Regions from separate parts of the Streptomyces sp. NPDC055287 genome, predicted to be linked through region 2. Evidence: predicted binding sites of a transcription regulator. Region 2 holds the regulator's gene; the other holds the start of a gene.
The links. The regulator HrcA, encoded in region 2, represses chaperone genes, less so after heat shock. The targets are predictions, from matches to a motif close to TTNGCACTCNGNNNNNCNGAGTGCNAA.

Region 1 (14,437 bases), on a different contig from region 2:
CGGGCTGCGCGGAGGCGGACAACGGACCTGCGGTCGCCAGGACAGCCGTGACGGCGGCCGCGAGGGCGATCCTCATGAGGTGTGGCATGGTCACGATGTCACCATGCAGAAACGATCACGCGCAATCACTCTGTGCGGTGGTTTGAATACTTTACGTAGCGACACGCCGGGGCGCGGGCAGAAACGCCCGAAGGCGGCACCCCCCTCACGGGGAATGCCGCCCTCGGTCGCGTACAGCAGTACGACGATGGAGCTACCGATCCTTGACGGATCAGAAGTCCATGTCACCGCCCGGCATGCCGCCGCCCGCGGGGGCACCGGCCTTCTCGGGCTTGTCGGCGATGACCGCCTCCGTGGTGAGGAACAGCGCGGCGATGGACGCGGCGTTCTGCAGTGCAGAGCGCGTGACCTTCGCCGGGTCGATGATGCCTTCGGCGATCATGTCGACGTACTCGCCGGTCGCGGCGTTCAGACCGTGGCCGACGGCCAGGTTGCGCACCTTCTCGACGACGACGCCACCCTCGAGACCACCGTTGACGGCGATCTGCTTGAGCGGGGCCTCCAGCGCGAGCTTCACGGCGTTGGCGCCGGTCGCCTCGTCGCCCGAGAGCTCGAGCTTCTCGAAGACGGCCGTGGCCTGGAGCAGAGCCACGCCACCACCGGCGACGATGCCCTCCTCGACGGCGGCCTTGGCGTTGCGCACCGCGTCCTCGATGCGGTGCTTGCGCTCCTTGAGCTCGACCTCGGTGGCGGCACCGGCCTTGATGACGGCCACGCCGCCGGCCAGCTTCGCCAGGCGCTCCTGGAGCTTCTCGCGGTCGTAGTCCGAGTCGGAGTTCTCGATCTCGGCACGGATCTGGTTGACGCGACCCTGGACCTGGTCGCTCTCACCGGAGCCGTCGACGATCGTGGTCTCGTCCTTGGTGATGACGACCTTGCGGGCACGGCCGAGCAGGTCGAGACCGGCGTTCTCCAGCTTGAGGCCGACCTCCTCGGAGATGACGGTGCCACCGGTGAGGATGGCGATGTCGCCGAGCATGGCCTTGCGGCGGTCACCGAAGCCCGGAGCCTTGACGGCGACGGACTTGAAGGTGCCACGGATCTTGTTGACGACGAGCGTGGACAGTGCCTCGCCCTCGACGTCCTCCGCGATGATCAGCAGCGGCTTGCCCGACTGCATGACCTTCTCCAGCAGCGGAAGGAGGTCCTTCACGTTGGAGATCTTGGAGTTGACGATCAGGATGTACGGGTCGTCGAGCGACGACTCCATGCGCTCCATGTCGGTGGCGAAGTACGCCGAGATGTAGCCCTTGTCGAAGCGCATGCCCTCGGTGAGCTCAAGCTCCAGACCGAAGGTCTGCGACTCCTCGACGGTGATGACGCCTTCCTTGCCGACCTTGTCCATCGCCTCGGCGATGAGCTCGCCGATCTGGGTGTCGGCGGCGGAGATGGAGGCCGTAGAAGCGATCTGCTCCTTGGTCTCCACGTCCTTGGCCTGCTCAAGGAGAGCGGCGGAGACGGCCTCGACGGCCTTCTCGATGCCACGCTTGAGGGCCATGGGGTTGGCGCCGGCGGCGACGTTGCGCAGGCCCTCGCGGACCAGAGCCTGGGCGAGGACAGTCGCGGTCGTCGTGCCGTCACCGGCTACGTCGTCGGTCTTCTTCGCGACTTCCTTGACCAGCTCGGCGCCGATCTTCTCGTACGGGTCCTCGAGCTCGATCTCCTTGGCGATGGAAACACCATCGTTGGTGATCGTGGGGGCGCCCCACTTCTTCTCGAGGACGACGTTACGGCCCTTGGGGCCGAGGGTGACCTTGACGGCGTCGGCGAGCTGGTTCATCCCGCGCTCGAGACCGCGCCGTGCCTCCTCGTCGAACGCGATGATCTTGGCCATGTGAAGTGGTCCTCCCGGACTGGGGTGGATTCTCCGGACCGAGTGGCGCCCGCGACGGACGGCCTGCCTGCCTGGTGGTTTTCCTTGTCCCACCCGGCCTGCGGGCCTCACCGGCCCGGTCCTTCTGTCACTCTCACTGGGAGAGTGCTAACAGTGCTAACGCCAATGATTAGCACTCGACCCCTTCGAGTGCAAGCGTCCCCCTCGGATGTGGACAGGCGTACTGAGGGACGGCGGCACGCAGGAAGGGCCTGCACCCGGTGTGGGGTACAGGCCCTTCCTGTGTGAGTGCGTCGGTGGCCGATCGCGCCGAGATCAGACGGCGAGCTTGACCATGTCCGCCTGCGGACCCTTCTGGCCCTGCGAGATCTCGAATTCGACTCGCTGACCTTCTTCAAGGGTGCGGTACCCGTCCATCTGGATCGCGCTGTAGTGGACGAAAACATCCGCACCACCGTCGACCGCGATGAAGCCGTACCCCTTCTCCGCGTTGAACCACTTGACGGTGCCCTGAGCCATGCCTAACTCCCCTATTTCTGGCCCTTGCACAGGACCGCACTTCGCGGGCCCTGGGTCAGACTCCTCCACCCTCCGACAGGAGAGGGCGTGCGCCGGAACGCGTCGACCGCGGCTGAATGTATCCGCCCAACTGCCCTCTGCAACAGGTCAATCCGACGAGAAATCTGGGCATGAGGGAACAGGCGAATGCGATGAATTCCCCGACTTCCGGGGCAACTCGGGCCGGACAAGGCGCACATGAGCGGGCAATTGGGTCCGGCACTTTGGCTGCTTCTTGTCGTGCGGGGACGCATTCTCATATGCGCCGGGCACAAGCAGCGAAGGGGGCTTCCCCAACTGTACCGCGCTCAACCATGCAGAATTGCCCCCTCCGCTTTCATGGCGGAGAGGGCAATCGGCGTAACGCGGGGTGTCCTGAGAGGGGGTCAGCCTCCGGCACAGTGCCGGACGGTCAGCCTCCGGCGACGGCCGGGATGATGGAAACGCCGGCGCCGTCCGGCGTGGCGGTCTCCAGGCCCTGCTCGAAGCGCACGTCGTCGTCATTCACGTACACGTTGACGAAGCGCCGCAGCTTGCCCTGGTCGTCCAGGACGCGGGCCGCGATGCCCGTGTGGTTCTTCTCCAGGTCGGCGATGACCTCGGCGAGGGTCGCGCCCTCGGCAGCGACCTCGGCCTTGCCGTCCGTGTACGTACGGAGAATCGTCGGAATGCGGACGTTGACGCTCATGCTTTTCTCCTCGCTGACGCTCGGAGACGCACGGCGTGACGCGCCTCCTTTTGGGTTCGCTCGCTGCGCTCGCTCACGCGAGGCCGGCCTCTCGGAAAGAGTCCAGGCTGGGGCGGATGACGGCGGACTGGCCCGTGGTCGGGGCCACCGCCTCAAGGGTCTTCAGACCGTCGCCCGTGTTGAGCACGACGGTGGTGAGGGTGGGGTCCAGCAGCCCGGCCTCGATGAGCTTCTTCGTCACGCCGACGGTCACTCCGCCCGCGGTCTCCGCGAAGATGCCCTCCGTCTCGGCCAGCAGCTTGATCGACTCCACGACCTGCTCGTCGTTGACGTCCTCGACCGCGCCGCCGGTGCGGCGGGCGATGTCCAGGACGTACGGGCCGTCGGCCGGGTTGCCGATCGCGAGCGACTTGGCGATCGTGTTCGGCTTCTGCGGCCGTACGACGTCGTGCCCGGCCTTGAAGGCCGTCGACACCGGGGAGCAGCCCTCGGCCTGAGCGCCGAAGATCTTGTACGGCTTGTCCTCGACCAGGCCCAGGGCGATGAGCTCCTTCAGACCCTTGTCGATCTTCGTGAGCTGCGAGCCCGAGGCGATCGGGATGACGAGCTGGTCCGGGATCTCCCAGCCCAGCTGCTCGCAGATCTCGTACGCCAGCGTCTTGGAGCCCTCGCCGTAGTACGGGCGCAGGTTGACGTTGACGAAGCCCCAGCCCTCGCCCAGCGGGTCGCCGATCAGTTCCGAGCAGAAGCGGTTGACGTCGTCGTAGTTGCCCTCGATGCCGACCAGGTCGCCGCCGTAGACGGAGGCCATGACGACCTTGCCCTGCTCCAGGTCGTGCGGGATGAACACGCACGAGCGGAAACCGGCCCGCGCGGCGGCGGCGCCGACCGCGCCGGCGAGGTTGCCGGTGGAGGAGCAGGAGAGCGTGGTGAAGCCGAACGCGCGGGCGGCCTCGACGGCGATGGCGACGACACGGTCCTTGAAGGAGTGCGTCGGGTTGCCGGAGTCGTCCTTGACGTACAGGTTGCCGGTCACACCCAGCTCGCGGGCCAGGTTGTCGGCCTTGACGAGCTTGGTGAAGCCCGGGTTCAGGCTCGGCTTCGAGGCCACGTCGGCGGGGACGGGCAGCAGCGGCGCGTACCGCCAGATGTTGTCCGGTCCGGCCTCGATCTGCTTGCGCAGCGCGTCGGCGTCACCGAGCGGGAGGTCGTAGGCGACCTCAAGAGGACCGAAACAGGAAGAACAGGCGAAGATCGGGCCGAGTTCGAATCGCTCTCCGCACTCGCGGCAGGAAAGCGCGGTGGCGGGGCCCAGGTCTACGGGCAGGGAATTCGTGGTGCTTGCATCAGCTTCAACAGACTGCACAGCCATGGTGGCGAGGCCCTTTCTCCTCATCTTCCCCACGGCGCGTTTCGCCGTGAGACGGAATTGGCACCGTCCCCACCGATACCTCGCGGTCGGCGGAATGGTTGCCGGGACTTCAACGGGCCGTTCCCTCTGTCCCTCTGGATGAGCGCTATGGCGCCGGGTCTGGGCCCGGCGCATTTGTTCCGCGACGCCCCCGAGATGCGAGGGGCGTCCGCGTTGTTCAAGACTGTAACCGAACCCCCGGACGGTTGAGACAGTCGTCCGCACCGCGAGATGGATCACAGGACGAGTCGTACGACGGCTCGCCGGACGAGGGAGAAGGCCCGTGCTGGAAGAGGTGGAGCGCTGGCTGGACCTGCGGTCCTGGTCCACGGCCGACCGGCCGCTGGACCGGCTGGTCGCGGCCAAGGCCGGGCGTGGCCTCACCGTCAGCGTGGTGCTGCCCGCCCTCGACGAGGAGGAGACGGTCGGCGACATCGTCGCGGCGATACGCCACGAGCTGATGGAGGCCGTGCCCCTCGTCGACGAGCTCGTCGTCGTCGACTCCGCCTCGAAGGACCGTACGGCGCAGGTGGCGACGGCGGCGGGGGCGCGGGTCGTGCACCGTGACGCCGTGCTGCCGCGCATACCGGCCCTGCCCGGCAAGGGCGAAGTCCTGTGGCGGTCACTCCTGGTAACGAGCGGTGACATCATCTGCTTCATCGACTCGGACCTGAGGGACTTCTCCGCCTCGTTCGTCTCCGGCATCGTCGGGCCGCTGCTGACCGAGCCCGACGTACATTTCGTGAAGGCGATGTACGACCGTCCGCTCGGCGAAGCCACTGGTCAGGGCGGCAGGGTGACGGAGCTGGTGGCGCGCCCCCTGCTCAATCTGCACTGGCCGCGGCTGGCCGGGTTCGTCCAGCCACTGGGCGGCGAGTACGCCGTACGCCGCTCACTCCTGGAGCGGCTGCCCTTCCCCGTCGGTTACGGAGTGGAGCTGGGCCTGCTGGTCGACTCGCTGCACACCGTGGGCCTCGACGCGCTGGCCCAGGTGGATGTCGGCGTACGCAAGCACCGCCACCAGGACGGGCAGGCTCTCGGGCGAATGGCCGCCACCATCTACCGGACGGCTCACCTGCGGCTTTCGCGCGGCCCGCTGGTGCGGCCGACGCTGACGCAGTTCGAGCGGGGAGTGGACGGCTTCGGGTTCGTACCGCACACGCATGCGGTCGACACGGAGGAGCGGCCGCCGATGTGCGAGATCGACGAGTACGCGGCGCGGCGCGCGGCGTAATCCACGCGGCGTAATCCCGGGCGTGGCACAGCCCGGCCGTACGCACGTTTGAGGGCTTCCCGGACGGGCTAGGTTTCGGCACATGGTCTCCGAGCACGCTGCCCAGGTTCTCGTCGCTTCCAATCGCGGCCCGGTTTCGTACACGCTCCGTGATGACGGCACGCTGGCCGCGAAGCGCGGCGGCGGCGGTCTCGTCTCGGGCCTGTCGGCGATCGGGAAGGACGCCGATTCGCTGTGGGTGTGCGCGGCGCTGGGGGACGGCGACCGGGAGGCGGTGCGGCGGGGGACGGGCACGGCGGGCGTACGGATGCTCGACATCGACGCCGACGTGCACGCCGACGCGTACAACGGCATCGCGAACTCGGTGCTCTGGTTCGTCCATCACATGCTCTACCAGACGCCGCTGGAGCCGGCCTTCGACGCGGAGTTCCGGCGGCAGTGGGCGGCGTACGAAACGTACAACCGCGCCTTCGCCGACGCGCTGGCGGCGGAAGCGGCGCCGGGCGCGGCGGTGCTGGTGCAGGACTACCACCTGTGCCTGGTGCCGGGCATGCTGCGCGAGCTGCGCCCCGACCTGCGGATCGGCCACTTCACGCACACGCCGTGGGCGCCGGTCGACTACTTCCGCCTCCTCCCCGACGACATCGCGCGGCAGCTGCTGCGGGGCCTGCTGGGCGCGGACCGGGTGGCGTTCCTGACCCGGCGCTGGGCGGACGCGTTCGCGGCGTGCGCGGTGGACGTCCTGGGCGCCGGGGCGCTGGACGGCACGGCGGTCGGGGTGCACGGGCTGGGCGCGGACGCGGATTTCCTGCGGGAGCGGGCGCACCAGGAGGACGTGAACGAGTGGCTGGTCCGGCTGCGGGAGCGGGTCGGGACCGGGCGCAGGACCGTGGTCCGGGTGGACCGTACGGAACTTTCCAAGAACATCGTGCGCGGACTGCTCGCGTACCGGCAGCTGCTCGTGGACCGGCCGGAGTGGCGCGGCCGGGTGGTCCACGTGGCCTTCGCCTACCCGTCGCGGCAGGACCTCGCGGTGTACCGCGACTACACGGCGGCGGTGCGGCGGCTCGCCGACGAGATCAACACGGAGTACGGGACGGCCGACTGGCAGCCGGTGCTGATGGAGCTGGACGACGACTTCGCGCGGTCGCTGGCGGCGTACCGCATGGCTGACGTGGCGCTGGTCAACCCGATCAGGGACGGTATGAACCTCGTGGCGAAGGAGGTGCCGGTCGTCTCCGACGCGGGGTGTGCGCTGGTGCTGTCGCGGGAGGCGGGGGCGTACGAGGAGCTCGGCGACGACGCGATCGTCGTCAACCCGTACGACGTCATGGCGACGGCGGAGGCGCTGCACGCGGCGCTGGTGATGGAGCCGGGCGAGCGGTCGGAGCGCACGAAGCGGCTGGCCGCGGCGTCGACGGCGCTGTCACCGGCGGCGTGGTTCCTGGCGCAGCTGAACGCGCTGACGCGAGCGTAGGAGCGGGGGCGGAGTCCAGCCCAACGGCCTTTGTGGACCGGGGTCCGAGGTGGAGCCCCGGTTCGGGGAGGGGCGGGTCGGGGAGAGCGCCGCAGGCAACCCGCACCGCACCCCCCGCGCGAGGTCAAGCGGCGGCCGCGGCCAGGGACTTCAGCAGGGCGACCACTCCCGCGGGGCCGTCCACCACCAGGTCGGCGCGGTCGGCAAGCGCGGGAACCTCGCTGCCGCTGCACACCAGCAGCCCGGGAACGCCCTCCGTACGCAGCTTCTCCACCGTGGAGTACGCGGCTACGTCCCCCAGATCGTCCCCCGCATACAGCACACAGCCCGCGCCGGCCTCACGTGCGTACTCCGCGAGCGCCACGCCCTTGTCGATACCCGGCGGGCGCAACTCCAGTACCAGGCGGCCGGGTTCGACAATCAGCCCGTGGCGGGCGGCCAGCTCCGCGAGCGGAACGCGCAGGGACTCGAACGCCTTCACGGGGTCTTCCGCACGGCGCGTGTGGACGGCGACGGCCTGCCCCTTGTCCTCGATCCACGAGCCGCGCCACGCGCCGATGCCGTCGAGGAAGCCGGGGAGTTCGGCTCGGGCGGCCTGTACGCCCGGGTGTGCGGCGGGGGCGCGGACGGTACCGGTGACCGCGTCCCAGCGCTCGGCGCCGTAATGGCCGAGTACGACGAGGTGTTCGAGGCCGGGGACTCCGGCGAAGCCGCCGTACCGGACCGCGACACCGGCCGGGCGGCCGGTGATCACGGCGACGGAGCGGACGTTCGGCGCGAGCGCGGCGAGCGCCTCGACCGCGCCGACGTGGGCGCGGGCCTGCTCGGGGTCGGGGACGATGTCGGCGAGCGTGCCGTCGAAGTCGAGGGCGATCACCGCCCGGTCCGGCGCGGCCAGCAGCGCGGCGAGGCCGTCGCGGCCGGCAGGGGTCGCGGGCGTGAACTCGGTCGGCAGGGGGTGCGGTTGCGATTGGCTGCCCATGCCCCCTGACCCTACCGGCGCGCGCCCGGCTCGGCACCGGGCCGGGCGCGGCGGGCCCCCGGCCGGGCCACCCGCTCAGCGGCGGCCGCGCCGTGCGTCGCGGACCCGGCGGAGCCGGTTGACCGTGACGGGGTCGTGGGCGAGGGCGTGCGGGTCGTCGAGCAGGGCGTTGAGGAGCTGGTAGTAGCGGGTCGGCGAGATGCCGAGCTGCTCCCGCATCGCACGCTCCTTGGCACCCGGCCCCGGCCACGACCGCCGCTCGACGGCGAGTACGGCGCGGTCCCGCCCGGAGAGCCCCCCGGTCTGTCCCGAGGGTTCGGGACCGCTCGCGTCGGGCTCCGCCAGGACGGACCCGACCGGCTCGACGAGAGGCGCGGGCTCAACCGACCCGGCAGGCTCGACAGGCGCGTCGGCCGCGTCGGGCTCCTCCGGGTCGTCAGGCATATGAGCAGTCTAGGGCCGCGCGAAAACGCGCTACTCGGCGTTCTCCGTCGCCGCCGCGTCCCGGCTGATCGCGCCCAGGGTCCCGGTCGGATCGCCGTTGGGGCCGACCACCGACCCGATCTGCTTCTTGATGCTCTCGCTGACCTTCGCCCACGACGTCTTGCCGACCGGGTAGAGCGTCGACCCGGGCAGCGCCTCGAGGAACGGCCAGAGCTCCTTGTGCTCCGGGTCCTCGGCCATCGTGTCGGAGGCGGAGACGGTGACCGGCAGCAGGTCGTACTCCTCGGCGAAGTCCAGCACGTTCTCGTCGCTGTACGCGAAGTCGAGGAACTTGCCGATCTCCCTGGCGTGACCGTTCTGCTTGAACCCCATCATCCAGTCGGCGACGCCCATGCTCGACCTCGCCTTGCCCTCGGGGCCCGGCAGCGGCACCATGCCGACCTCGACGCCCTTGCCTGCGGCCTGCTGGAGGAGCGAGGGGTGGCCGTTGAGCATGCCGACCTCACCGTTCGCGAACGCGGTGAAGGCGGGCTTCCGGTCGAGCTCGGCGGGGGCGACGGGACCGGTCAGCTGCTCGGCGACGAGGGTGTTCTTCAGCCAGCTGAACGCCTCGATGTTCTGCGCGGAGTCGATCGTGTACGTACCGACCGAGTCGGTGTACCCGCCGCCGTTGCTGAGCATCCACATCATGGTCTCGGCCTGCGCCTCCTCGTTGCCCAGCGGCAGCGCGAACGGGTACTTCACGCCGCGCTGCTTGAGGGCCTTGGCCGCGCTCTCGATCCCGTCCCACGTCTTGGGGGCCTCGAGGCCGGCCTGGGTGAAGAGCGTCTCGTTGTAGAAGAGCAGCCGGGTGCTGGCGACGAACGGGATGCCGTACGCCACCCGTCCGACCTCGCCCGCCTCGGCCAGCGGGGCGAGCAGGTTGGCCTGCGTGGGGATGGAGAGCAGGTCGTCGACGGGGTACAGCGCGTCCTCGGCCGCATAGTCGGCGTAGGCGCCGATCTGCGCGATGTCGGGGGCGTCGCCCGCCTCGACCATCTCGGCGACCTTGCGGTCGACGTCCTTCCAGTCGTAGACGGAGACATCGACCTTGACGCCCTGGTTCTTGGCTTCGAAGGCGCTGACGACGCCGTTCCAGTACTGCTTGGTGCTGTCGCCGCCCTCGGGGTCGTAGTCCGCCGCGACCAGCTTGAGCGTGATCTCCCCGTCGCCGGAGCTTCCGCATCCCGCGAGGGCCACTGTCATGCCCAGTGCGACCACGGTCGCGGTCAAACCCAAGAAGCGCCGGTGCACAGCTCTGTCCCACCCTGATTCATTGTCCGACATGCGTATGAGCTGCGATTTTCTCCCAGTCCGCGAGGTGAGGTCTACACCAGTGTGGTCTCACTTGTGCAACGCCTCCACTCGTACGGGGTGCAGGAACGGCAGCGAGTGGACTAGACCTTTCCATGGTCTACGCGCGAGACTGTTCCCGTGAAACACGTCATCGCCCTCGATGTGGGCGGCACCGGGATGAAGGCCGCGCTGGTCGGCGCGGACGGCGCACTGCTGCACGAGGCCCGCCGGGCCACCGGCAGGGAGCGGGGGCCCGAGGCCGTCGTCGAGACGATCACCGGATTCGCCGCCGAGCTGCGGGCGTACGGCGAGGAGCGCTACGGCGAGAGCGCCTCGGCCGCGGGCGTGGCCGTGCCCGGCATCGTCGACGCCGCGAACGGGATCGCGGTGTACGCCGCCAACCTGGGCTGGCGCGACGTACCCATGCGCGATCTGCTCAGCCGGAGACTGCACGGCGTACCGGTGGCGCTCGGCCACGACGTACGCACCGGCGGCCTCGCCGAGGGCCGGATCGGCGCGGGCAAGGGCGCGGACCGGTTCCTGTTCGTACCGCTTGGCACCGGGATCGCCGGTGCCATCGGCATCAACGGCGTGATCGAGTCCGGAGCGCACGGCTACGCCGGCGAGATCGGCCACATCGTGGTGCGCCCCGGCGGCACCCTGTGCGGCTGCGGCCAGCGCGGCTGCCTGGAGCGCTTCGCCTCCGCCTCAGCCGTGTCCGCCGCCTGGGCCGCCGCCTCCGGCGACCCCGGCGCCGACGCCGCGGACTGCGCGAAGGCGGTCGAGTCGGGCGACCCGAGGGCACGCGAGGTGTGGCGGGCAGCCATCGGCGCGCTCGCCGACGGGCTCGTCACCGCGCTCACCCTCCTGGACCCGCGCACGCTGATCATCGGTGGCGGACTGGCCGAGGCGGGGGAAACCTTGTTCACACCCCTGCGGGCGGCCGTCGCGGAGCGCGTCACGTTCCAGAAGCTGCCCCTCATCGTTCCGGCGGCCCTCGGGGACACCGCCGGTTGCCTGGGCGCGGGGCTCCTCGCCTGGGATCTTCTCGCCACGGAAGCTGCGGATTCCACGCACGCCACAGAAGAAGCCACGGAGGTATCCGCCTGATGGCCGGACGCGCTGCAAGCAAGGTTCTCTCCGGTGCCCGGGTGGCGCTGCCGACCGGGACCGTGGAGAACGGCCGGGTCATCATCGAGGGCGGCCGCATCGCCGGCGCCGCCCCGGCGGACGCTCCGTCCCTGGACCTGTCCGGCCACTGGATCGTGCCCGGCTTCGTCGACATGCACGTGCACGGCGGCGGCGGCGCCTCCTTCACCTCCGGCACCGCCGAGGACGTACTCACGGGCGTACGGACGCACCGCGAGCACGGCACGACGACCATCGCCGCTTCCACCGTGACCGGCGAGATGGACGTACTCGCCCGGCAGGCCGCACTGCTCTCCGAACTGGTCCAGCAGGGCGACCTGGCCGGCATCCACTTCGAGGGCCCGTTCATCTCGCCGTGCCGCAAGGGCGCGCACAGCGAGGATCTGCTGCGCGACCCCGACCCGGCGGAGGTGCGCAAGCTGATCGACGCCGCGCACGGCACGGCGAAGATGGTCACGCTGGCGACGGAACTGCCCGGCGGCATCGACTCCGTGCGGCTGCTCGCCGAGCACGGAGTGATCGCCGCGATCGGCCACACGGACGCGACGTACGAGCAGACCGTCGAGGCCATCGACGCGGGCGCGACCGTCGCCACGCACCTCTACAACGCGATGCCCGCCCTCGGCCACCGCACGCCGGGCCCGATCGCCGCGCTCCTGGAGGACGAGCGGATCACGGTCGAGCTGATCAACGACGGTACGCACCTGCACCCGGCCGCGCTGGAGCTGGCGTACCACCGGGCGGGCGCGGCCCGCGTCGCGTTCATCACGGACGCGATGGACGCGGCGGGCTTCGGCGACGGCACGTACGCGCTCGGGCCGCTGGCGGTCGAGGTCAGGGACGGCGTCGCGCGGCTCGCGGAGGGCGGCTCGATCGCGGGCTCCACGCTCACCCTCGACACGGCCTTCAAGCGTGCGGTGACCGTCGACCGCATCCCGGTCGACGACGTCGTACGCTCCATCTCCGCCATCCCCGCCCGTCTGCTGGGCGTCGACGACAAGGTGGGCTCGCTGGAGCCGGGCAAGGACGCGGACCTGGTGGTCCTGGACGCGGACTTCACGCTCAAGGGCGTGATGCGCAAGGGGGCTTGGGTGATTGAGCCCCAAGTGGGCTGATTTCACCGCCAGTCCATACAAAAGCATCACACGGCGGTTGGCTTCGAACCCTGGGCCAACCGCCGTTTCTTTGGCATGATCACCCCGACAGAGACAAAGGGTAAGCGCTTTCTACTGGGGGTGACGCAGGTGATCCTGACGGTCACGCTGAACACCGCACTCGACATCACCTACCGCGTACCGGCCCTCACCCCGCACGCCACCCACCGGGTCACCGACGTCACCGAACGGCCGGGCGGCAAAGGCCTCAACGTCGCCCGCGCACTGGCAGCCCTGGGCCACGACACGGTCGTGACCGGTTTCGCGGGCGGCCCCTCCGGCGCCGTGCTGCGCGACCTCCTCGCCCACCTCGCCCCCGTCGACGCGCTCGTCCCCGTCGCCGGCCGCACGCGCCGCACCGTCGCCGTCGTCGACGCCACCACCGGCGACACCACCCAGCTCAACGAACCGGGACCGGCCATCACCCCCGAGGAGTGGGCCGCCTTCCTCGCCTCGTACGCCGACCTCCTCGGCAGCGCCGAAGCGGTGGCCCTCTGCGGCAGCCTGCCCCCCGGCATCCACGTGGGCGCGTACGCCGACCTGATACGCCGCGCCCGCGCCGCCGGCGTCCCCGTGCTCCTGGACACCAGCGGCGAACCGCTGCGCCGGGGCATCGCCGCCCGCCCCGACCTCGTCAAGCCCAACGCCGACGAACTCGCGCAGCTCACCGGCTCCCGCGACCCGCTGCGCGCCGCCCGCGACGCCCGCCGCCGGGGAGCGCACACCGTGATCGCCTCGCTCGGCGCGGCCGGCATGCTCGCCGCCACCCCCGAGGGCCTGTGGCAGGCGGCCCCGCCGGTCCGGGCGAAGGGCAACCCGACGGGAGCGGGCGACTCGGCGGTGGCCGGGCTGCTCTCCGGGCTGGTGGAGGGACTGTCCTGGCCGGAACGTCTCGCGCGGGCGGTGGCGCTGTCGGCGGCGACCGTACTGGCCCCGGCGGCGGGCGAGTTCGACGCGACGACGTACGAGGACCTGCTGCCGCGGGTCGAAGTCACCACGCACGCCGCGGCGGCGTAACCGAGCACTCCCACCACCAGCACCAGGGGACCGCATGCCACTCGTCAGCACCGGCGAACTCGTCACCGCAGCCCGGGAGTCGGGCCACGGCCTGGCCGCGTTCAACGTCATCACGCTGGAGCACGCGGAGGCGATCGCGGCCGGAGCGGAGCGGGCGGGCGCGTCGGCCGTCCTCCAGATCTCCGAGAACGCGGTCAAGTTCCACGGCGGCGACCTGACCGCCGTCGCGGCGGCGGCGACGGCCGTGGCGCGGGCGTCCTCGGCCCTGCTGTCCCTCCACCTCGACCACGTCGAGTCGGTCGAGCTGCTGCGCGCGGCGCACCCGGCGGGCTTCAGCTCGGCGATGTTCGACGCCTCGAAGCTGACGTACGGCGACAACGTGAAGGCCACGGCGGAGGCGGTCCGCTGGGGTCACGAACGCGGCATCTGGATCGAGGCGGAGCTGGGGAAGGTCGGCGGCAAGGAGGGCGAGGCCCCTCTCGACGCCCACGCGCCGGGCGTCCGCACGGACCCGGCGGAGGCGCAGGCCTACGTGGCGGACACGGGCGTGGACGCCCTGGCCGTCGCCGTCGGCTCGTCCCACGCGATGACCGACCGCACGGCCGCCCTCGACCACGGCCTGATCGCCGCCCTGCGCGACGCCGTACCGGTGCCGCTGGTGCTGCACGGCTCGTCGGGCGTACCGGACGAGGAGATCCGGCGGGCGGTCGCGGCCGGCATGGTCAAGATCAACGTGGGCACGGCCCTGAACACGGCGTTCACGGGCGCGGTACGCGAGTACCTGGCCGCGAACCCGGCGACGGTCGACCCCAGGAAGTACATCGTCCCGGCTCGCGAGGCGATGACCGGGACGGTGGCGCACTTCCTGGGGCTGATGGGCCGCTAGCGCAAGGAAGTCACTTGGTGTGGCCGGCCTTGAGTTCCAGCCGGTCGAGGTTGGCCTCGCACTGGTCGCCTGCGCCGCAGGAGATCACGAAGGTGTTCTCGCCCTCGGTGAGATTGACGTAGGCGAACGTGTTGGTCCAGCCCTTGTCCCAGGCGCCTTCCTCGGCGTGCGCGAAGTTCTTCATGTTCAGGCCGCTGCCGTGCGGCTT
Region 2 (14,437 bases):
CGGCGTCATGTGCGCAGGCGCCGCGACGACGACGGTCTACCCGTCGACCAACGCCGAGGAGTCCGCGTACATCCTGGCCGACTCCGAGAGCCGGGTGCTCATCGCGGAGGACGCGTCGCAGCTCGCCAAGGCGCGCGAGCGACGTTCTGATCTGCCGAACCTCGCCCACGTCGTCGTCGTCGACGCCACGGGCGTCGAGCCGGCCGAGGACGACCCCGAGGGGTGGCTGCTCACGCTCGCCGAGCTTGAGGCGCGCGGGGCGGCGTACCTGGAGAAGCACCCGCAGGCCGTCACCGAGCGCGTGGAGGCCATCACCTCCGACCAGCTCGCGACGCTGATCTACACCTCCGGCACCACGGGCCGCCCCAAGGGCGTACGGCTGCCGCACGACTGCTGGTCGTACATGGCGAAGGCCACGGTGGCGACCGGTCTGATCAGCACGACAGACGTGCAGTACCTGTGGCTGCCCCTCGCGCACGTCTTCGGCAAGGTGCTGACCTCCGGGCAGATCGAGGCAGGGCACGTCACCGCCGTGGACGGCCGGGTCGACAAGATCATCGAGAATCTGCCGGTGGTCCAGCCGACGTACATGGCCGCGGTGCCGCGCATCTTCGAGAAGGTCTACAACGGTGTCGCGGCCAAGGCGCGGGCCGGCGGCGGCGCGAAGTACAAGATCTTCCAGTGGGCGGCCGACGTCGCCCGCGAGTACGCCAAGGTCACGCAGGACAACTTCCGCCGCACGGGCACGGCCTCCGCGCCCTTCGGGCTGACCGCCAAGCACAAGATCGCCGACACGCTCGTGTACGCCAAGATCCGCGAGGCCTTCGGCGGCCGGCTGCGCGCCTGCGTCTCCGGCTCGGCGGCGCTCGCGCCCGACATCGGCTTCTTCTTCTCCGGCGCCGGCATCCACATCCTGGAGGGTTACGGACTGACCGAGTCCAGCGCCGCCTCCTTCGTGAACCCAGGCGAGGCCTACCGCACCGGCACGGTAGGCAAGCCGCTCCCCGGCACCGAGGTGCGCATCGCGGACGACGGCGAGATCCTGCTGCGCGGCCCGGGCATCATGCAGGGCTACCACCAGCTGCCCGAGAAGACGGCGGAAGTGCTGGAGCCGGACGGCTGGTTCCACACCGGGGACATCGGCGAGCTGTCCGTCGACGGCTACCTGCGCATCACGGACCGCAAGAAGGACCTCATCAAGACGTCGGGCGGCAAGTACATCGCGCCGGCCGAGGTCGAGGGCCAGTTCAAGGCGGTGTGCCCGTTCGTCTCCAACATCCTGGTGCACGGCGCGGACCGCAACTACTGCACCGCCCTGATCGCGCTCGACGAGCCCACGATCCTGGGCTGGGCCAAGGACAACGGCCTGGGGGGCAAGTCGTACGCCGAGGTCGTCGCGTCCAAGAAGACCGAGGAGTTCATCGAGGGCTACGTCAAGCGGCTCAATGAGGGGCTGCAGCGCTGGCAGACGATCAAGAAGTTCCGTCTGCTGCCGCGCGACCTCGACATCGAGCACGGCGAGCTGACGCCGAGCCTCAAGCTCAAGCGGCCGGTCGTCGAGCGCGAGTACAAGAACCTCATCGAGGAGATGTACGCCGGATCGCGCGAGGCGTGAGACGCGAGGCGCGGGCAGGGCGCGAGGCGTAGGGAGGCGGTGCGGGCGGTGCGGGCAGTGGCTCCGCCCGCTCGGCGCCTTCCCGGCCCCGGGCCTTCCCCATCTCCCGGGACTCGTTATGGCCACTTCGGTCACTCCGCGCTTATGTGCGGCGTCCGTCTGTCACTCTGTTCCATGTCGCCAGCGGCGTAAGCAGAGAACCGACGGGGAGCCGCACAGTGGGGTCCATTCCGAGGCAGCGGAAGACTACCTTCCGCTCAACGCACCTGACGGGCGGTCTGCCTGACGCGCAGTCGGCCGCCTGGACCAGCCTGCCCGGGAACCCCCTCGCGCCGGCCGCCGCGCGGCGCTTCGTCCGGGCCGCGCTCGCAGAATGGACCGGGCTCGGCCTGCCGGCCGCCGACGGTTTCACCGACCGTGTCGCCGACGACGCCGTCATCGTCGTCAACGAGCTGGTGACCAACGCCGTCGTCCACGCGGGCACCAACGTCGAGCTGGTGTGCCACCTGGAGGAGGCGACCGAGCACGACCCCGCCGCTCTCGTCGTCGAGGTCTCCGACCACCACCCCGCCCGCGTCATCCGCAACGAACCCGGCGGATCGTCAGCGGCGGGCGGCCACGAGTTCGGGCGCGGCCTGCACCTGGTCGCCGCCCTTTCCGCGTGCTGGGGCGTCACCTACCGCGCCGGCCTCAAGACCGTCTGGGCCCGGATCGCCATCGAGGGCGCACACCCGATCGTGCCCGCCGGGCCGGCCGACAGCGCCGAGCAGGCGCTGCAACGCGGGCTGCGCGCCGCCGAGATTCTGGCGCCCGTACCCCGGCGGACGGCGCGCGAGTACGACAGCGACTGGATCAACCGGGGCGCGCTGTCCTTCCTCGCCGAGGCGTCCGACCTGCTGACGGGCCAGTTCGACGAGGACATGATCGCGGCGCTCGCCGCGCAGCTTCTGGTGCCGAGGCTGGCGGACTGGTGCGCGGTGTGGCTGGAGGAGGAGGGCGCGGTGCCCCGTCTGGCCCGCGTCTGGCACCAGCGCGAGTCCAGCATCGAGGACCTGCGCGGACACGTCGAGAAGGAGCCGCCTGTCCTGCCGGACTCCGCGCGCGGCGGCCCCGTGCCCGTGCCGTGGCCAGGAATGGCGGACGGCGAAGGCGCCGACGGTACGGAGCGGGCTGAGGGCGCCGAGGGAGCTGAGGGCGCAGACGGTACTCACGGCACCGGCGGCGCCGCGGTCGCGTACCGGCTGATCGCGGGCGGCCGCGGGCTCGGGACGCTGATGCTGGGGCGGGCGGCGCTGACGCGGATGCCCGACGAGGTGACCGGCCTCATCGAGGACTTCGTACGCCGGGTCGCCCTGGCCGTCGCCGCCGCCCGCCAGTACACCCGCCAGGCCACCATCAGCCACGTCCTCCAGCGGGCGCTGCTGCCGGGTCAGATGGCCGACATCCCCGGCGTCGCCAAGGCCCTCGTCTACGAGCCGCGCGGGCAGGGCGTCGCGGGCGGCGACTTCTACGACGTCTTCCCCGGCGCGCGAGGCAGCTGGTCCTTCTCCCTCGGCGACGTCCAGGGCAACGGCCCCGAAGCGGCGGTCGTCACCGGCCTCGTCCGACCGTGGCTGCGGTTGCTCGCGCGCGAGGGCCGGGCGGTCGGCGAGGTACTGGGGCGGCTCAACGGGCTGCTGCTCGACGACGCGGTGGAGGCGGCGGAGGCGACCGCGAGGATGGCGGTGGTCTCGGCCGGAGCCGGCGACGGCCCCGCCGGGCCCCCCGGACCGCTCAGCCTGCTGGACGCCGCGCCGCAGCCCCGCTTCCTCTCGCTCCTGTACGGCGAACTGGTGCCGCTCGCGCCCGACGACGGCGGCGGGGTGCGGTGCACGCTCGCCTGCGCGGGGCACCCGCTGCCGCTCGTGCTCCGGCCCGACGGGAGCGTACGGCCGGCCGCCGTCTCCCAGATGCTGCTCGGCGTCGTCGACGACGTGACGTACGAGAGCGAGACCTTCGTCCTCCGGGCGGGCGACACCCTGCTGTGCGTCACGGACGGCGTGACCGAGCGGCGCTCCGGGCGGCGCATGTTCGACGACGCCGACGGGCTGGCGGCGGCGCTCGGGCGGTGCGTGGGGCTGAGCGCGCAGGGTGTCGCAGAGAGGATCATGCGCGAGGTGCACGATTTCTCGCCGACACCGCCCGACGACGACGTGGCACTGCTGGTCCTCCAGGCAATGTGACCGGAGCTGTGACAATGGGGGCATGCCTTCTGTACTGCCCGACGGTGAGCCCATGCCCGAAGACGGGGCGCTGCCACCGCACGCCCTGGCCGGCGCGGCCGAGCGGCCGCTCGGCTTCTACCTGCACGTTCCGTACTGCGCGACGCGCTGCGGCTACTGCGACTTCAACACCTACACGGCGACCGAGCTGCGCGGCTCGGGCGGTGCGCTGGCCTCGCGCGACAACTACGCGGACACGCTGGTGGAGGAGGTCCGCCTCGCGAGGAAGGTGCTCGGCGACGATCCCCGTCCGGTACGGACCGTCTTCGTGGGCGGCGGTACGCCGACGCTGCTGGCGGCGGGTGATCTCGTACGGATGCTGGGGGCGATCCGGGACGAGTTCGGGCTCGCGGACGACGCGGAGGTCACGACGGAGGCGAATCCGGAGTCGGTGAACCCGGAGTATCTGGCGGAGCTGCGGGCCGGTGGCTTCAACAGGGTCTCGTTCGGCATGCAGAGCGCGAAGCAGCACGTACTGAAGATCCTCGACCGTACGCACACGCCCGGCCGGCCCGAGGCGTGTGTCGCGGAGGCACGGGCGGCGGGCTTCGAGCACGTCAACCTCGACCTCATCTACGGCACTCCGGGTGAGTCCGACGCGGACTGGCAGGCGTCGCTTGACGCGGCGATCGGCGCCGGTCCCGACCACGTCAGCGCGTACGCGCTGATCGTGGAGGAGGGGACGCAGCTGGCGCGGCGGATCCGGCGGGGCGAGGTGCCGATGACGGACGACGACGTACACGCCGACCGGTACCTGATGACGGAGTCCGCGCTCTCGGCGGCGGGCTTCGAGTGGTACGAAGTGTCGAACTGGGCGACTTCGGACGCGGCGCGATGCCTGCACAACGAGCTGTACTGGCGCGGAGCGGACTGGTGGGGCGCGGGCCCCGGCGCCCACAGCCATGTCGGCGGGGTCCGGTGGTGGAACGTCAAGCACCCGGGCGCGTACGCGCAGGCGCTGGGGGACGGACGGTCGCCGGGCGCCGGGCGTGAGGTGCTCCCGGCGGAGGACCGGCGCGTGGAGCGCATCCTGCTGGAGCTGCGCCTCGCGGACGGCTGCCCGCTGTCGCTGCTGGCCCCCGCGGGGCTCGCGGCGGCGGAGCGGGCGCTCGCGGACGGTCTGCTGGCGCCGGAGCCGTTCGCGGGAGGGCGGGCGGTGCTGACGCTGCGGGGCCGGCTGCTGGCGGACGCGGTGGTCCGGGACCTGGTGGACTGACCGGGCGGTGCGGGTCGGGGCGGTGCCGACGGGCGGGCGCGGCGCTGTGCGGTTGCCTGCGGCGGTGCTGTTCCCCCACCCGCCCCTGTCCGAACCGGGGGCGAGCCCCCGCGACGCCCAGCGGGCGTGTCCTCAAACGCCGGACGGGATGGAATCGCCCGTTGCGGGGCCCTCGCACCCGCCCCGGTACCGCCTGCCGTCACCCCCCGGTCGGCGCCGTGACGAAATCGATCAGTTCCTCCACCCGCCCCAGCAGCGCGGGCTCCAGGTCCCGGTACGAGTGGACCGACCCCAGGATCCGCTGCCACGCCGCCCCCGTGTTCTCCGGCCAGCCCAGCCCCCGGCACACGCCCGTCTTCCAGTCCTGCCCCCTCGGCACCTTCGGCCAGGCCCGGATGCCCACGGCGGACGGCTTCACCGCCTCCCACACGTCGATGTACGGGTGTCCGACGACCAGCACACTCGCGTCCGTGACCTGCGCCGCGATGCGGGACTCCTTCGAACCGGGGACCAGGTGGTCGACCAGCACGCCCAGCCGCGCGTCCGGCGCCGGGGCGAAGTCCGCGACGATCGCGGGCAGGTCGTCGATGCCTTCCAGGTACTCCACGACCACGCCCTCGATGCGCAGATCGTCACCCCACACCCGTTCGACCAGCTCCGCGTCGTGGCGCCCCTCGACGTAGATCCGTCCGGCCCGCGCGACCCGCGCCCGCGCCCCCGGCACGGCCACCGAGCCCGACGCCGTACGGGCGGGCCGCGTCGCCGCGGCGGAGGACGGACGTACCAGGGTCACGACGCGGCCCTCCAGCAGGAAGCCGCGCGGTTCCATCGGGAACACCCGGTGCTTCCCGAAGCGGTCCTCCAGGGTCACCGTCGGCCCCTGCGCCGTCTTCTCGCACCGGATCACCGCACCGCAGAAACCGGTGGTGACTTCCTCCACGACCAGATCGGCCTCGGCGGGGACTTCGGGAACAGGGGCGGTCTTCTTCCAGGGCGGGGTGAGGTCCGGCCCGTACTGTCGGCTGCGCATTCCGCCGACGATAGCGCCGGGCCCACGTCACGACACGTCGAATCGCGCCGCCAACGCGTCGCGCTGCGCACGTACATACGCCGCGTTCACCACCGCCCCGTGCCCCGGCACGTACGCCGCGTTCTCGCCGCCCAGCGCGAGCAGCCGGTCCAGGGCCGCCGGCCAGTGGGACGGGTGGGCGTCCGGGCCGGCCTGGGGCGTACCCGACTCCTCCACCAGGTCGCCGCAGAACACGACCTCGGGGCTGCCCGGCACCAGCACCGCCAGGTCGTGGCCGCTGTGCCCGGGACCGACGTTCGCGAGCAGCACCTGACGGCCGCCCAGGTCCAGCGTCCACTCGCCGCACACCGTGTGGTGCGGCGCGACGAGCACGTCCGCCGCCTCCGCCGCCGCGCCCCGTTCCACCCCGTGCCGCACCGCGTCGTCCCGCAGCGCGTCGCGGTCCCGCCGCAGCAGGTCGTCGATTCCCACCGCTCCGTACACCTCGGTGCCCGAGAACGCCGCCGTACCCAGCACATGATCGAAATGTGGGTGGGTGAGGGCGATGTGCGTCACTCTCCGGCCGGGACCGAGCAGCCGCTGCGCCTGGGCCCGCAGCTCCGCGCCCTCGCGCAGAGTCGCCCCTGTGTCGACGAGCAGCGCGCCGCCGTCGCCCCCCGCCACCAGGCCCACAGTGGCGTCCCAGACGGGCATACGCCGCCGCCCCACCCCCGGTGCGAGCCGCTCCCAGCCTGCCTCTTCCCAACTGACGTCCATACCGCGACGCTAGACCCATCCCCGGGGCTTCCGCCCGCTGAACAGGGCCGTCGCGCGGTGACTCGCGCGACAACGTGACCGGCCGCCCTTGCTAGGGGCGTACCTGCCCGCCGTACACTGGGCCGGGGGCTGCTGGCACTCGCCCGCAGTGAGTGCCAGGCAGACACCGAACGACCGACCAGCTGGAGGTGGTGCGCGATGCTCAGCGAACGCAGACTCGAGGTGCTGCGCGCCATCGTTCAGGACTATGTGGGCACCGAGGAGCCCGTCGGCTCCAAGGCGCTCACCGAGCGGCACAAGCTCGGCGTCTCGCCGGCCACTGTCCGCAACGACATGGCGGCCCTCGAGGACGAGGGCTTCATCGCCCAGCCTCATACGAGTGCCGGCCGCATCCCGACGGACAAGGGCTACCGCCTGTTCGTCGACAAGCTCGCGGGCGTCAAGCCCCTGTCGTCGCCCGAGCGCCGCGCCATCCAGAACTTCATGGACGGTGCGGTCGACCTCGACGACGTGGTGGCCCGTACGGTGCGGCTGCTCGCGCAGCTGACCCGGCAGGTCGCCGTGGTGCAGTACCCGTCGCTGACCCGGTCGACGGTTCGGCATGTGGAACTTCTCTCACTGGCCCCCGCCCGCCTGATGCTCGTGCTCATCACGGACACCGGACGGGTCGAGCAGCGCATGATCGACTGCCCCGCGCCCTTCGGTGAGACGTCCCTCGCGGACCTGCGTGCCCGGCTCAACAGCCGGGTCGTGGGGCGCCGCTTCGCGGACGTGCCTCAGCTGGTGCAGGACCTCCCCGAATCCTTCGACAAGGAGGACCGAGGAACCGTTTCGACGGTCCTGTCCACCCTCCTGGAGACTCTGGTCGAGGAGACCGAGGAGCGGCTGATGATCGGCGGCACCGCCAATCTCACCCGCTTCGGGCATGATTTCCCCCTCACCATCCGGCCCGTGCTGGAGGCACTGGAGGAGCAGGTCGTGCTCCTCAAGCTGCTGGGTGAGGCAACGGACTCAGGCATGACCGTACGAATCGGGCACGAGAACGCCCATGAAGGGCTCAGCTCCACGTCCGTCGTCGCAGTCGGCTACGGTTCGGGCGACGAAGCAGTCGCCAAACTCGGCGTGGTCGGACCGACCCGCATGGACTACCCCGGAACGATGGGAGCGGTACGCGCAGTGGCACGTTACGTCGGACAGATCCTGGCGGAGTCGTAAGTGGCCACCGACTACTACGCCGTACTCGGCGTACGCCGCGACGCTTCCCAGGATGAGATCAAGAAGGCATTCCGGCGGCTGGCGCGTGAGCTCCACCCGGACGTGAATCCCGATCCCAAGACGCAAGAGCGCTTCAAGGAGATCAACGCCGCGTACGAGGTGTTGTCGGACCCGCAGAAGAAGCAGGTCTACGACCTCGGCGGCGACCCCCTCTCGCAGGCGGGCGGCGGAGCCGGCGGCTTCGGCCAGGGCGGCTTCGGGAACTTCTCGGACATCATGGACGCGTTCTTCGGTACGGCGTCGCAGCGCGGCCCGCGGTCGCGGACGCGGCGCGGCCAGGACGCGATGATCCGGCTGGAGATCGACCTCAACGAGGCGGCCTTCGGCACGACGAAGGACATCCAGGTCGACACGGCCGTCGTGTGTACGACGTGCTCGGGCGAGGGCGCCGCACCCGGCACCTCCGCCCAGACCTGTGACATGTGCCGCGGCCGCGGCGAGGTCTCGCAGGTCACCCGGTCCTTCCTGGGGCAGGTCATGACCTCGCGCCCCTGCCCGCAGTGCCAGGGCTTCGGCACGGTCGTACCGACTCCGTGCCCGGAGTGCGCCGGTGACGGGCGCGTGCGCTCGCGCCGGACGCTGACGGTCAAGATCCCGGCCGGTGTCGACAACGGCACGCGGATCCAGCTCGCGGGCGAGGGCGAGGTCGGCCCGGGTGGCGGCCCGGCCGGTGACCTGTACGTCGAGATCCACGAGCTGCCGCACGCGGTGTTCCAGCGGCGCGGAGACGACCTGCACTGCACGGTCACGATCCCGATGACGGCGGCGGCACTGGGTACGAAGTGCCCGCTGGAGACGCTCGACGGGGTCGAGGAGATCGACGTACGTCCGGGCACGCAGTCCGGGCAGTCGATCCCGCTGCACGGGCGTGGCATCACGCACCTGCGGGGCGGCGGTCGCGGCGACCTGATCGTGCACGTGGAGGTGCTGACTCCGTCGAAGCTGGACCCGCAGCAGGAAGACCTGATGCGCCAGCTCGCGAAGCTGCGCGGCGAGGAACGCCCGACGGGTCAGTTCCAGCCGGGGCAGCAGGGGTTGTTCTCGCGCCTGAAGGACGCTTTCAACGGGCGCTAGGCGCTCGCGGGCCCGGCCGGGGTCCTGGAGGCGCTCGCCTCCGCGACGGCCGAAGCCTCGATTCGGTGCAGTGCGGAGGGCATGAAACTATGCGTTCATGTCCTCCGCACTGACCGATCTTTGCCGTTATCCGATCGTGCAGGCCCCCATGGCGGGTGGCGCCTCCTGTCCTCAGCTCGTCGCCGCTGTCTGCGAAGCCGGTGGTCTCGGGTTTCTTGCCGCCGGGTACAAGACCGCGGACGGCATGTACGAGGAGATCAAGCAGCTGCGGGGCCTGACGGGCCGGCCGTTCGGCGTCAATCTCTTCATGCCGCAGCCGAGCCAGGCAGACCCCGCCTCCGTGGAGGTCTACCGGCATCAGCTCGCCGGCGAGGCCGACTGGTACGACACCCCCCTCGGTGAACCCGACAACTGCGCCGACGACGGCTACGAAGCCAAGCTGGCCATCCTCATCGACGACCCCGTCCCCGTCGTCTCCTTCACCTTCGGCTGTCCCACCCGTCCCGTCCTCGACGCCTTCGCCAAGGCCGGCACGCTGACCGTCGTGACCGTCACCACGCCCGAAGAGGCACAGATCGCCCAGTGGACCGGAGCCGACGCCGTGTGCGTCCAGGGCGTCGAGGCCGGCGGCCACCAGGGAACGCATCGCGACGACCCCAAGAACGACGGCACCGGCATCGGACTGCTGTCCCTCGTCGCGCAGGTGCGCGAGACCGTGCAGCTGCCGATCGTCGCGGCGGGCGGCCTGATGCGTGGCGCGCAGGTCGCCGCGGTCCTCGCGCTCGGCGCCGACGCGGCGCAGCTCGGCACGGCGTTCCTGGTGTGCCCCGAGTCCGGCGCGAACGTCCTGCACAAGCAGGCCATGACCAATCCGCTGTTCGTACGCACGGAGCTCACCCGGGCGTTCTCGGGACGTCCCGCCCGCGGTCTCGTCAACCGCTTCATGCGCGAGCACGGCCCGTACGCCCCGGCCGCCTATCCCCAGGTGCACCACATCACCTCCGGCCTGCGCAAGGCCGCCGCCAAGGCGGGCGACGCCCAGGGCATGGCGCTGTGGGCCGGGCAGGGGCACCGGATGGCGCGCGAGATGCCGGCCGGGCAGCTGGTCGAGGTCCTGGCGGCCGAGTCCGACGCGGCGCGCGCGGCACTCGACCTGCGGGGCACGGGCGGTGCGGCATGACGGCGCCGGTGTTCGTCGTCGACGCCGTACCGGCGAAGGGCCCGTACGTGCTCGAAGGCCCCGAGGGGCGGCACGCCGTCTCGGTCCGGCGGTTGAACGCCGGGGAGCACGTCGTCCTGACGGACGGGCTCGGTACAGGAGCGGCGGCCGTCGTGGTGGCGGCCGAGGGCAAGGACCGGCTCGTCGTCGAGGTGACGGACGTGACCGTCGAACCGGAACCGGCCCCGCGCATCACCGTCGTACAGGCGCTCCCCAAGGGTGACCGGGGCGAAGTGGCCGTCGAGACGATGACGGAGACCGGCGTCGACGCCATCGTGCCGTGGCAGGCGTCCCGCTGCATCACGCAGTGGCGCGGCGACCGGGGTGCGAAGTCCCTCGCGAAGTGGCGGGCCACGGCCCGTGAGGCGGGCAAGCAGTCGCGCAGGCTGCGCTTCCCCGAGGTGGGGGAGGCGCTGACGACGAAGCAGGTGGGCGCGCTGCTGGCCACGGCGGACTTCGCTGCCGTACTGCACGAGGACGCGTCCGTGGGCAGCGGGGCGCTCGCCACCGCCGGACTCCCCGTGACGGGGTCCGTCGTGCTGGTGGTCGGGCCGGAAGGAGGCGTGTCGCCCGAGGAGTTGGCGGTGTTCGCGGAGGCCGGGGCGAAGCCGTACCGGCTGGGGAGCAGTGTGCTGCGTACGTCGACCGCCGGGACCGCGGCGGCGGCGCTGCTGCTGGGCCGCACCGGCCGCTGGTCCTGACAGCCGCCGGTCCTGACAAGCGTGGCCGCAACTCCTCTTTCTCGGGCGGGGGAGCGGTGCGAGGCTGCCGTTCGTGGGGGCAATCGAGCGGACCCTGGTGGCGATCGGCCTCGCCGGTGCGGCAGTTGCGGGAATCCCGGCCTGCGAACCGGGAGCCGACGGGCTGAGTGCGGTGACCGTCGACATGACCACCGATCGGGCCGGCACCCGCGCCCTGGAACGGGCGGGCATCGACGTACGGTGGATGAGCTGTACGTCGACAGCCCGGCGAGGCCGGGGCCGGCAGGGCAACCAGCGACACCCGCCGGGCCACGGCGACCGGACCGAGCCGCGCGGTCGCCTCCGTCGACTGCGAGGGCGAGACCAGGGACGGGCAGGCGATCCGTATCGACGGCAAGGTGACCGAGGAGCGCTACGGGCGGTGCGTGCGCGGTGACCTGACGGCCGAGACGGGCGGAAGGACCGTGTTCCGGGCCGATGTGCTCGGCGACTGCCATGCCGCACCGAGCACGCCCGGCGCACCTGGCACACCCCGCACACCGACCGCACCGGGCAACCCCGGAACACACCCGGCGCCGCCCCTGCCGAGCGGCCCCGGCCGCCCGACCGTGACCGTCACGGCCACCGTCACCGTCGCCCCCGGCCCGACGTGCACCTGCGCTCCCGCCAAGTGACGGCAACACCTCGTCAGCCCCGTCCGTCACGGCGGCGGATAGCATGCGGCCATACTTGATCGGTATCGGAACATCCCGATCCAGCCGCATTCGAGGAGGCCAGGACCATGACGGGACAACCGCAGGCAGACTGCCTGTTCTGCAAGATCGCCGCGGGGGAGGTGCCCGCTACGGTCATCCGTGAGACGGACACGACCGTCGCGTTCCGCGATATCAACCCCCAGGCTCCGACGCACGTCCTGGTCATCCCCAAGGCGCACCACGCGGACGCCGCCGCGCTGGCCGCCGCCGAGCCGCAGATCCTCGCGGACGTGCTGACCGAGGCGGGCAACGTCGCCGCCGACGAGAAGGTCGACCGCACCGGCTACCGCGTCGTCTTCAACACCGGCTCCGGAGCCGGCCAGACCGTCTTCCACGCGCACGCCCACGTCCTGGGCGGCCGCGGCCTCAACTGGCCCCCCGGCTAAGGAAGATCTGTGTCCGCACGAGAGCTGGTGGTCCTCGGCACCGCCAGCCAGGTCCCCACCCGGCACCGCAACCACAACGGCTACCTCCTGCGCTGGGACGGCGAGGGCATCCTCTTCGATCCCGGCGAGGGCACCCAGCGCCAGATGCTGCGGGCGGGCGTGGCCGCGCACGACATCAACCGGATCTGCGTCACCCACTTCCACGGTGACCACTCGCTCGGCCTCGCCGGAGTGATCCAGCGCATCAACCTCGACCGCGTCCCGCACCCCGTCACCGCGCACTACCCGGCAAGCGGGCAGCGCTTCTTCGACCGCCTGCGGTACGCCACGGCCTACCGCGAGACGGTCCGGCTGACCGAAGCGCCGGTCGCCGCCGACGGGCCTCTGGCCACCGGTCGCTCGTACGTCCTGGACGCGGCCAGGCTGTCGCACCCCGTCGAGTCGTACGGCTACCGGCTCACCGAGCCGGACGGGCGCCGCATGCTGCCCTCGCTGCTCGCCCAACACGGCATCAAGGGCCCCGACGTCGGCCGCATCCAGCGCGACGGCCGGCTCGGCGATGTCACGCTCGGCCAGGTCAGCGAGGAGCGTCGCGGGCAGCGTTTCGCGTTCGTCATGGACACCCGGCTCTGCGACGGCGTGTACGCCCTCGCGGAGGGCTGCGACATGCTCGTCATCGAGTCGACGTTCCTCGACGAGGACGTGCGGCTCGCCGCCGAGCACGGCCATCTGACGGCCGGCCAGGCCGCCCGCGTCGCACGGGAAGCCGGCGTACGCCACCTGGTCCTCACCCACTTCTCGCAGCGCTACAGCGATCCTCAGGTCTTCGAACACCAGGCGCGGTCAGCCGGTTTCGACGGCGAGCTGACCGTCGCCGCCGACCTGCTGCGAGTCCCCCTCCCCAAGCGCCCCTGAACGAGAAGACCCCTCATGCACCTCCCCAAGGCCGAACTCCACCTCCACATCGAAGGCACCCTCGAACCCGAGCTGGCCTTCGAGCTCGCCGCGCGCAACGCCGTGGTGCTGCCGTACTCCACCACCGAAGAGCTCCGCCGCGCCTACCTCTTCGACGACCTCCAGTCGTTCCTCGACCTGTATTACGCGCTGATGGCCGTCCTGCGCACCGAGGACGACTTCGACCGGCTCGCCGACGCCTACCTGGCGCGGGCGGCTGCTCAGGGCGTACGGCACGCCGAGATCTTCTTCGACCCGCAGGCGCACACCGCGCGCGGAGTCGGGATCGGCACGGTCGTCGAAGGACTGGCCCGCGCCCTGGACCGGAGCGAGGAGCGGCACGGGATCTCGACGCAGCTGATCATGTGCTTCCTGCGCGACCAGTCCGCCGAGTCCGCGCTGGAGACGCTGGAGGCCGCCAGGCCGTATCTGCACCGGATCGCGGCCGTCGGCCTGGACTCGGCGGAGGTCGGGCACCCGCCGTCGAAGTTCCGTGCGGTGTACGAGGCCGCCGAGGCCCTGGGGCTGCGGAAGGTCGCGCACGCGGGGGAGGAGGGCCCTCCGGCGTACATCTGGGAGGCGCTGGACATCCTCGGCGTCGAGCGCGTCGACCACGGGCTGCGCTCCATGGAGGACCCGGAGCTCGTGAAGCGGCTCGTGCGCGACCGGGTGCCGTTGACGCTGTGCCCGCTGTCGAACGTACGGCTGCGCGCCATCGACGTCCTGGAGGACCACCCGCTGCGGGAGATGATGGAGGCCGGGCTGCTGGTCACCGTCAACTCCGACGACCCCGCCTATTTCGGCGGGTACGTCGGCGACACCTTCCACGCGGTGCACGAGGCGCTCGGCCTCGGCCAGGAGCAACTGCGTGAGCTGGCCCGCAACTCCTTCCGCGCGGCCTTCCTCGATCACGACGAGAAGCGCAGGGAGGCGTACCTCGCCGAGGTCGACGCCTACGTCTTCTGAGCCGGCTTCCGGGGCCGCGCGCGACTCCGCCCGTGCCGGGCCCGTTGACGCCCGTGCGGGCGCCTCTCTACGCTGCATTCTCATACGTGGACACCGTCTGCATACGGAGATGAGTAGTTGTGGCGGACCTGACCATCACCGACGTCCGGCTGACCCCCGTCCTGATCTCCGACCCACCCCTCCTCAACGTCCAGGGCGTACACCAGCCGTACACCCCGCGACTGGTCGT

Region 1: groL (chaperonin GroEL) is a predicted target of HrcA. The motif match lies at 2,019-2,045, and genes of this name have one in related genera.

What each region holds. Positions count from the first base shown of each region.
Region 1 is NZ_JBSHNE010000022.1:61,871-76,307, forward strand. It holds gene ACWIHY_RS27690 (S8 family peptidase) at 1-88, opposite strand, end outside; gene groL (chaperonin GroEL) at 272-1,894, opposite strand; gene ACWIHY_RS27700 (cold-shock protein) at 2,210-2,413, opposite strand; gene ACWIHY_RS27705 (MoaD/ThiS family protein) at 2,865-3,140, opposite strand; gene thrC (threonine synthase) at 3,214-4,512, opposite strand; SAM riboswitch class I at 4,530-4,657, opposite strand; gene ACWIHY_RS27715 (glucosyl-3-phosphoglycerate synthase) at 4,835-5,785, shown strand; gene ACWIHY_RS27720 (alpha,alpha-trehalose-phosphate synthase (UDP-forming)) at 5,868-7,262, shown strand; gene otsB (trehalose-phosphatase) at 7,387-8,244, opposite strand; gene ACWIHY_RS27730 (DUF3263 domain-containing protein) at 8,320-8,589, opposite strand; gene ACWIHY_RS27735 (ABC transporter substrate-binding protein) at 8,719-10,014, opposite strand; gene ACWIHY_RS27740 (ROK family protein) at 10,162-11,133, shown strand; gene nagA (N-acetylglucosamine-6-phosphate deacetylase) at 11,133-12,287, shown strand; gene ACWIHY_RS27750 (1-phosphofructokinase family hexose kinase) at 12,417-13,343, shown strand; gene ACWIHY_RS27755 (class II fructose-bisphosphate aldolase) at 13,378-14,229, shown strand; gene ACWIHY_RS27760 (carbohydrate-binding protein) at 14,240-14,437, opposite strand, start outside.
Region 2 is NZ_JBSHNE010000010.1:99,177-113,613, forward strand. It holds gene ACWIHY_RS18010 (AMP-dependent synthetase/ligase) at 1-1,615, shown strand, start outside; gene ACWIHY_RS18015 (SpoIIE family protein phosphatase) at 1,843-3,837, shown strand; gene hemW (radical SAM family heme chaperone HemW) at 3,860-5,092, shown strand; gene ACWIHY_RS18025 (DUF3097 domain-containing protein) at 5,292-6,122, opposite strand; gene ACWIHY_RS18030 (MBL fold metallo-hydrolase) at 6,150-6,878, opposite strand; gene hrcA (heat-inducible transcriptional repressor HrcA) at 7,077-8,093, shown strand; gene dnaJ (molecular chaperone DnaJ) at 8,094-9,227, shown strand; gene ACWIHY_RS18045 (nitronate monooxygenase) at 9,325-10,407, shown strand; gene ACWIHY_RS18050 (16S rRNA (uracil(1498)-N(3))-methyltransferase) at 10,404-11,147, shown strand; gene ACWIHY_RS18055 (hypothetical protein) at 11,546-11,821, shown strand; gene ACWIHY_RS18060 (histidine triad nucleotide-binding protein) at 11,929-12,288, shown strand; gene ACWIHY_RS18065 (ribonuclease Z) at 12,298-13,203, shown strand; gene ACWIHY_RS18070 (adenosine deaminase) at 13,219-14,208, shown strand; gene ACWIHY_RS18075 (enolase C-terminal domain-like protein) at 14,328-14,437, shown strand, end outside.